One region of the Solibacillus sp. iso_87 genome, then DNA from elsewhere that is predicted to be linked to it. Evidence: riboswitches for the same ligand, from Rfam matches in the RefSeq annotation. Region 1 holds a riboswitch; the other holds the start of a gene.
What was found. A riboswitch is a leader RNA that binds a small molecule or an ion and turns the genes downstream of it on or off. The one in region 1 is predicted to bind FMN.
Positions count from the first base shown of each region.

Region 1 (4,430 bases):
ATCAGTGGGTTTACAATGACCGATCACCGTAACAATGAAGTAACACGGGAAAGCCTAAAAGGGGAACCGTGGCTGGCAATGTTCATCTTCACAAGCTGTACAACCATTTGCTCGCCAATGACGATGAATATGACCCGGGTGCAGGACCACCTTGAAAAAAAGGGGCTGGAAGATTATAAAATTGTCGCGTTTTCAGTAGATCCGGACTACGATACACCAGAGCGTTTGATGGAATATTTATCGCGCCATACACCAGTTGATGAATCAAAATGGCATATGCTGACAGGGTACGATCAAAAATTTATTGAACAATTTGGTAGAAACTCATTTAAAACGCATGTAAAAGCAATTGAAGGGAATGACCAAGTTATCCACGCCGATACATTTTTTCTAGTGGATGAAAAAGGAATCGCCGTGAAAAACTATTCAGGGTATGGCACGGGAGAGGATGGTGTTCCATATGAAACGATTGCGAGTGATATGGAAGCACTCATTGAAGAACGTCTAAAATAATAGTGAAATGTAAGATTAACTTGCGAAAAAAGTGTAGCTGCTTTTTAAGCAAGTTTTTTGTTAAGTGAAGGATTTTCTAATAAAAATTAAAATGTGCTAATAAACCTGGAAATTTTCTAATAAGTTGCAGATCTTCTAATAAAGGAGCGAAGTCATGGGGAACTGATAACAGTACTAAAAGAAACACCATACAGGCTTGGAATTGGCTTAGGTGTATATGATATTCATAGCCCCCGTATTCCGACTGTGGAAGAAATGGCAGCCAGTAATCGCACAAGAACAATTTTGGATCAATCCCGATTGTGGCCTGAAAACTCGTACGGAACAAGAGACCATTGCATCATTGAAAAATATGGTGGCCGCAAAAGAGCGACTAAAACAGTTGAATTAATGAAGGGGTGGTTACTACTATGAGTCGAATGAAAAGAAATTACAACCCCGTGTTTTTGACAGCTATAATGAATGGCTTTACAGGAAGTTATACAAAAAGCCTTAAAGAGTTACGTGATGAGTTAATGGCGACATACCCAGCGGATGCTAAGGAGATTCAAAAAGCATATTATTTTATGGGCTATTTGTAATCGTGATATCGAATTAAAAAGTTCCTTTAAATTTCTCTGGCTTTACGACATAGCCTTCAATAATAAAACCGCAATCGGTACAAATAATGTATTCGATATTGCATCCTAAACTTAATTTATTCACAGGTGACATAACACTGTACCCGCTATGTTTTCCTCTACCTAATTCCGTGCTGCGACATTTTGGGCATTCTTTAACGTTAGTCATCTCCATCACCCTTTCAATAATAATTAATCCGCCACAATGTCAGGTTCCGGTAGCGTTTCATCCTTCTTTTCCTGTAAACGATTCGTATATTTTTGCACAATTACGTTGATGTAAAAAAACATCCCCATGACAATTCCGGAAAATACCCAACTTGCTACTCGTTTATAAATCAGCATATCCCCATAGCTGTCAATTCCGTATTTCCGTAGCAGAAAGACCGTAATTACTGCCATAACAAGTCCTCGAATAATGAAAACAATCTGGATCAGCTGAAACCATCGAAAAATTCCTTTTTGAAAGAACAAAGCTTTGCTGTCCTTTCGTGCATAGCCTTGCAAATATGCAAAATCGATTGCAACATACAAAGGAAAAGGCTTTTTTATAATAAATAAAATTACATAGAGAAACGTGTAAAAAAGTCCTAAATAAACATTATTCCAAATCATTTGCTCCGCCGAACCGGACAATAAATCTACCGTAGTACCTATAAGCATCGATCCTAAAATAAACAAGCCCGTCACATTAAACTGCCGATCTTTTGCAAAGCGGTAAACAGTATAAATTATCCCGGGAACAGTGGACAGCAGCATCGCGGCATAGTCACCAAAAGGCTCTCGGCCAAACTTCCATATTGCATAGGGTAAAGCTGCATAAAACAGTAGTTCTAGAAAGATAAGATATTTATTCGACTGTGAATTATTCGCCATGAAAGCCTCCATTATCGTAAAAAAAGTATTTGCTTTTTATATTACTGAAGATTATCCGACACTATATTTTATAGAAATAAAACATAAAAAAAGCAACCAAGCAAATGAAAGACACTTAAAATCAGCTTGCAATATCTCCTTTCTATATAATGTAATATAATGTATATTATTCTACGTATTACCATGAGTAAAGTTTCAATATTTTAATTTAATAGAGGGGTAGAGGTAAAAGGTTTGAGGGTACAAAAAGTAAGTAGGTGCTAAAATACTATTAGCTTTTTAAAATATTTATGTTACAATAACATTCAAATAAAATAATTTCCTTCGGGGTCGGGTGAAATTCCCAATCGACGGTGATGAGTTTATCTCTAAGCCCGTGAGCCACTTTTTGTGTGCAGGATTTTGGTGCAAATCCAAAGCCGACAGTTATAGTCTGGATGGGAGAAGGAATGGCAACGCATTTTAAAAATTTGATTTTAAATGTGATTTTTTGCTATACACTTTTCCTGTCGCGCCTTTGTGACGGGATTTTTTATTTTATTGAAAAAAATAATTTCCTTCGGGGTCGGGTGAAATTCCCAATCGACGGTGATGAGTTTATCTCTAAGCCCGTGAGCCACTTTTGTGTGCAGGATTTGGTGCAAATCCAAAGCCGACAGTTATAGTCTGGATGGGAGAAGGAAGCAATGTCAGCAGTTTTTTGAAAATTAACTTCGAAAAGCTTATTTGATGATGCTCAATTTTCCTCTCATCGAACTCCGAATTCAATCGGGGTTCTTTTTTATTTTAAAAAGAGGTGAGCAGGATGTTTACAGGAATAATTGAAGAACTTGGGACAGTTGAAACAATCAGCCAGTCCACACAAGCGATGGAACTAGCCATTCGCGCAAACAAAATTCTAGAGGATGTTCAACTCGGGGAAAGCATTGCCGTTAACGGTGTCTGTCTGACAGTGAAACAATTCTCGCCATCCGTATTTTTAGCGGATGTTATGCCAGAAACCGTCAAAGCAACGAGCCTCCAGCAATTAGCGGCAGGTATGCCTGTCAATCTGGAACGGGCCATGTCGGCGAATGGTCGATTCGGCGGACATATTGTTTCGGGCCATGTTGATGGAATTGCAACAATTCAACGTAAAAGACCCGTCGCCAATGCAGTTTATATTGATCTGGCGATGGAAAAGCATTTGATTGCTGAATGTATTCAGAAAGGCTCAATTACAGTGGACGGCACGAGTTTAACAATTTTTGATGTGACCGACACATTCATTACCATTTCCTTAATCCCTCATACGTATGAACAGACTGTAATAGGCTATAAAAAGCCGGGAGATGTTGTGAACATTGAAACAGATCTAATCGGTAAATATGTAAAAAGACATTTACAAAATCAAACGGAAAGTACAATTACAATGGACTTTTTGCAACGTACAGGATTTTAAAGGAGTGGTGACAAAATGAATACAATTGAAGAAGCAATTCATGCATTAAAAAACGGCGAGATTATTATTGTGTCTGATGACGAGAACCGTGAAAATGAAGGGGATTTTCTAGTTTTAGGAGAATTCGCTACACCGGAAAATATTAATTTCATGGCGCTTTATGGAAGAGGGTTAATTTGTACACCAATTTCATCTGCAATTGCAGAAAAGCTTTCCCTTCATCCAATGGTGCAAAGCAATACCGATACATATCAAACAGCTTTTACGATTAGTATCGATCATATCCATACAACAACAGGTATAAGTGCATTTGAGCGTTCTAAAACGATGTTAGCATTACTGGATCCTGCAACAAAACCGGAGCATTTTCATCGTCCAGGTCATGTGTTCCCGCTCATTGCAAAACAGGGAGGCGTGTTGGAGCGTCGCGGGCATACGGAAGCAGGCGTCGATCTGGCGAAGCTATGCGGTTCGAATGAAGTCGCAGTTATCTGTGAAATTATGAACGAAAATGGTTCAATGGCCCGCATGCCGCAGCTTGAAAAGATAGCACAAAAACATAACCTGAAATTTATTACAATCGAAGACTTAGTTCAATATATAAAATTAACTACCGTATTGGTATAAAAAGGAGCAATTAAAATGGGAAAAACATTTGAAGCACAATTAGTCGGAACAGATTTAAAAATCGGAATTGTCGTAGGGCGTTTCAATGAATTTATTAATGATAAATTATTAAGTGGTGCAATTGACGGCTTAAAACGTCATGGTGTTGACGAAGCAAACATTGATACAGCATGGGTTCCAGGTGCTTTTGAAGTACCGTTTGTAGCGAAAAAAATGGCTGAAACAAATAATTATGATGCAGTTATCGGTTTAGGTACGGTCATTCGCGGGTCTACAACACATTATGATTATGTATGTAACGAAGCAGCAAAGGGAATTGCAAAAGCGGGCTTGGATACAGGGGTTCCGGTAAT
Region 1 covers NZ_CM149656.1:2,064,528-2,068,957, reverse strand. The annotation lists gene AC0VXV_RS10320 (SCO family protein) at 1-513, shown strand, start outside; partial or broken gene AC0VXV_RS10315 (hypothetical protein) at 652-820, shown strand; gene AC0VXV_RS10310 (hypothetical protein) at 924-1,094, shown strand; gene AC0VXV_RS10305 (transcription initiation factor TFIIIB) at 1,108-1,302, opposite strand; gene AC0VXV_RS10300 (VC0807 family protein) at 1,326-2,009, opposite strand; FMN riboswitch at 2,326-2,462, shown strand; FMN riboswitch at 2,561-2,695, shown strand; gene ribE (riboflavin synthase) at 2,815-3,450, shown strand; partial or broken gene ribB (3,4-dihydroxy-2-butanone-4-phosphate synthase) at 3,466-4,074, shown strand; gene ribH (6,7-dimethyl-8-ribityllumazine synthase) at 4,093-4,430, shown strand, end outside.

Region 2 (4,430 bases), 740 kb from region 1:
AAGTTAGGGATACAGGGCAGGGCATTCCTCAAGATGATTTGCCATATGTATTCGAACGGTTCTACAAAGCAGATAAAGCACGTACACGTTCGAAAGGCGGAACGGGCTTAGGCTTGGCCATTACGAAAAACATTGTGGAAGCACATAACGGCAGAATCTCTGTTGATAGTGTGGAACAACAAGGAACAACCTTTACATTTTACTTGCCATTATCTTGATATAATGGGGTAATGGAATTATGAGTTTGAAAAAGTTTATCATTTTGAATCGTTCAAAGTGATAAACTTTTCTTTTTAATGAACCAGTTCGTCCGTAACGGATGATTATTGTAACTTTTTTGTTTCGAATACGACAAATTACGTGAATGGAGGTGGGATGGGTGCAGCAATCCATTTTCCATCGATTATACGATACGTATCATCAGGATGTTTTTAATTTCTTATTTTACTTAGTGAAAAACCGTACCGCAGCTGAGGATCTTGCCCACGAAGTATACGTTCGTGTATTAAAATCATACGACCGTTTCGAAGGGAAAAGCTCGGAAAAAACTTGGCTGTTCTCTATAGCAAAAAATGTGGCGATCGACTACTTCAGAAAAAAACAAGTTCGAGATAAGCATGCATTTACAGCTTTTGATTGGGAGACAGAGCAACTTGTAAGCCCAGTCCCTTCACCTGAACAATTTACCGAATTAAATGATCAGCTCCATCAATTACTCGTTGCATTGGAGGAATGTTCAGGTGATCAGAAAATGGTTATTATAATGCGGTTTATTCAAGAACTTTCAATTCAGGAAACAGCGGAAATATTAGGATGGACGACCGGTAAAGTTAAAACGACACAGCACCGTGCTTTAAGGAATCTGCGGCTGCTATTGGAAGCGCAAGAAAGAAGGGAGGCGAATCCATTATGAAAAAGGAGCATTGGGATGAAAAAGAGATTGAACTTTTTCTGAAAAAAGCACCGAAAGTAACTGATCATCGTTCAAAAGATGAGGTATTTAATCGTTTAATGGATGAAGGAGCATTTAATGAAGATCCGCCTACCATACAGCAAAGCAATCAAAAAGGCATACGTTGGGCACCATTATTCGTTTCGATTGCATCAATATTTATTATAGTTTTAATCAGTGCGCAATTTATAGGCAATAATGAGTCGGTTACTATGCAGAATGAAGCATTCGATCTTGCCACTCCAGAATCGGAAGAAAGTATGACAATGAGTGCGAAGGAAGATGCATCTACACAAAATGAGCGCTCCATGATTAATAGTTTCTCGACGGAAGCTCAACCTGAGCAAACATTAGTTTATGAAAACGAGCTAGAGGACAACACATTATTTGCAATTGGTCTTGCAGGGGATGATGCAGAGAGTGTACCAGTGAGCGTATTAATTCCAAATGAAATTGTTGCCGAAAAAACAGGTACAGAAAACCCGACGAAGCTGGAACTTTATAACACATTCAGTCCGCTGCTTGACGAACAGTCACTAGGCTTTAATGAATACCATCCTTACAAAGGAGAATTGCGTGAGGAAGGGAACAGGCTTGTTCATACGCTGCCGGAAAATCACCAATATGATGCGGGAACAGCTTCCTTATCAAATTATCTCGGCTCCCTTGTCGATACTTTTAGTGATGCATATATGGAAGTAGAAATAGAAAATACGGCCGGAAAACCAATTTACTTTGACCATGTAGGTGATGTAAATGAGCCGTTTTTATTAAATGATGAGAACGCTCAATATAATTATTTTATGTATCAGATGCGGAATGGGGCGGTATATTTAAGTCCGAATTTCCGAATGAGCTTTAAAGATGTGCAAGAAGCAATTAAAAATATGACGGTGGAAGCGAATGATATATACAGAACGGTTATACTGCCGGGCGTTTATTTAAAAGTTGAAGACGCTGAGTCCATCGTTACAATTACATTTGAAGAACCTTTAAACTTGGAGAATTTTGAACCTGCTCAAGCAATGCGCATGATTGAAGGATTAATAATGACAGCGGCAAGTTTTGATAAACAGGTTAAATTTGAAAATATCGTACAGGAACAATGGGGCGGTTTTGACTTCACAAAACCAGTAGAGAAGCCGGTTGCGGCAAACCGTATCAATTATGAATTTCAATAATTCAAATAATTTTACTAGGAATTGTAAGCAATGGGCTTTACAATTCCTTTTTTTTATATATAATAATAGTTATAGCAAGGTAATTGCTACATAATTTCATATTGATTCATCTTCGGGGCAGGGTGTAACTCCCGACCGGCGGTAATAAAAGTTATAACCTCTGACCATTTACTTGGAGGAAGTTATGTCGAACTTTTCGAGCCCGCGAGCCACTTTTTGTGTGCAGGATTTGGTGCAATTCCAAAGCCGACAGTATAGTCTGGATGGGAGAAGGTGAAGGTACGGTCGTCATTTTTTGAAAATGCCGTGCTTTGCAGTACTTATTTCTAATTCCTTATTTGTTAACGGAATATTTTTCGTATACAAAAAAATAGGAATAGCTGCAATTGCATATATAGACCCTTTATTTAAGTGTGCCTATTTCTCCCTTATGCTCTAGCTTAGCATAAGGGTTTTTTCATGAAATGAGTTGATACGTCCTTTCTTCTTGCGAGATGGAATCAGCAAAGAGGAGAGATTTATATGCAAAAAAGAAGTTTAAAGTTACGATCATTCGTAACAATTGCAATGCTGAGTGGGGTTTCATTTGTACTAATGTTATTAAACTTCCCGCTACCATGGTTCCCGGTTTTCTTACAAATTGATTTCAGTGATGTGCCAGCATTGATTGCGGCAATTACGATGGGACCTGTTGCAGGTATCTTAGTTGAACTTGTTAAAAATGTGCTTGACTGGATTTACACAGGGGCTCCTGAAGGAATTCCGGTAGGTCATATGGCTAACTTCGCTACAGGTGTATTATTCATTTTACCAGCTTACTATATTTATAAAAAATTCCCTTCTGCAAAAGGGTTAATGACAGGCTTAGTTGTCTCTACAGTTGTAATGTCACTTGGAATGGCGGCATTAAACTACGTGGCGTTCTTACCGCTGTATACGTACTTACTAGGCTTCGAATATAATATGTACGAAACGATCGTGTTAGGTATTTTACCGTTTAATATTGTTAAAGGGATTATGATGTTTGTGGTCGTGACGATGCTTTACCGTACAATGCGTGTATGGATTGAAAATCAGCGCAGACAATATTTAGCTTAATTAAATGATAAATTATGGAGTGATGTCGAAAAGTGTTATCTTTATGACATCGCTCCTTTTATATTCACTATTACTATTGTCATTCTGTTATAGTGCTGATATGATATTGTACATTGTTAAGAAAATTTAGACGTTTCATTAAAACACCATGAAATGACATCTTAGGAGAGAATATGATGGACAAGAAAATACCATTTTCAACCTATGCAGTTATCGGAACGATGCTGTTTGGGATGTTTTTTGGAGCAGGAAATTTAATATTTCCGATTCAAATGGGGCAATTGGCAGGGACGAACTATTGGTTTGCGCTTATTGGCTTTTTAGTTACGGCAATTGGATTGCCGTTTTTAGGTATTCTGGCAATCGGATTGTCGGGAAGTAATGGATTGCGTGATTTGGCAAGTAAAGTACATCCGATGTTTGGGTTGTTTTTTGCGTTGGCTTTATACTTAACGATCGGGCCGTTTTTTGCAATTCCGCGTACGGCAACAGTACCGTTTGTCGTTGGATTTGAACCGTTTATCGATCCTTCGCAGGCGACATTATGGCTTGCGGTATTCAGTTTTATTTTCTTCGCGGTAGTTTTTTATTTTTCATTAAATCCGGCGAGAATAATGGACATTATCGGGAAGTACTTAACGCCGGCATTTTTAATCTTTTTATTTGTATTAATCGGAATTAGTCTGTTTTCCCCAATGGGGAAATTCGTTGAGCCTGCTGGAACCTATATTAACGAGGCGTTTATGACAGGTTTTAAGGAAGGATATAATACGATGGATGCGCTTGCTTCGCTTGCGTTCGGTATTGTTGTTATCAATGCGATAAAGCGGACAGGTATTACAGATAAGAAAGAAATTGCAAAAGCGACTTGGAAATCAGGTATTTTCGCAATGGCATTAATGATGCTAATTTACGGCCTGATTGCTTATATGGGAGCATCAAGTGTGACGGCAATTGGTACATTTGATAATGGCGGGCAAATTTTTGCTGCGGTTGCCGATCATTACTTCGGCTCATATGGCGCGATTTTGTTAGCGATTATTATTGTACTTGCTTGCTTAAAAACAAGTATAGGTCTAATCACTTCATGCAGTGAGTTTTTCCATGAAGTTTTTCCGAAAATCAGCTATAAAACATTTGTAGTCATGTTATGTATTGTTTCTTTTATCATTGCGAATTTTGGGTTAACAAATATTATT
Region 2 covers NZ_CM149656.1:1,320,066-1,324,495, forward strand. The annotation lists gene AC0VXV_RS06435 (ATP-binding protein) at 1-218, shown strand, start outside; gene AC0VXV_RS06440 (sigma-70 family RNA polymerase sigma factor) at 380-913, shown strand; gene AC0VXV_RS06445 (hypothetical protein) at 910-2,133, shown strand; FMN riboswitch at 2,238-2,412, shown strand; gene AC0VXV_RS06450 (ECF transporter S component) at 2,656-3,231, shown strand; gene brnQ (branched-chain amino acid transport system II carrier protein) at 3,408-4,430, shown strand, end outside.
Region 2: it holds a riboswitch for FMN, as region 1 does, so the genes downstream of both, AC0VXV_RS06450 (ECF transporter S component) here and ribE (riboflavin synthase) in region 1, are expected to answer to the same signal.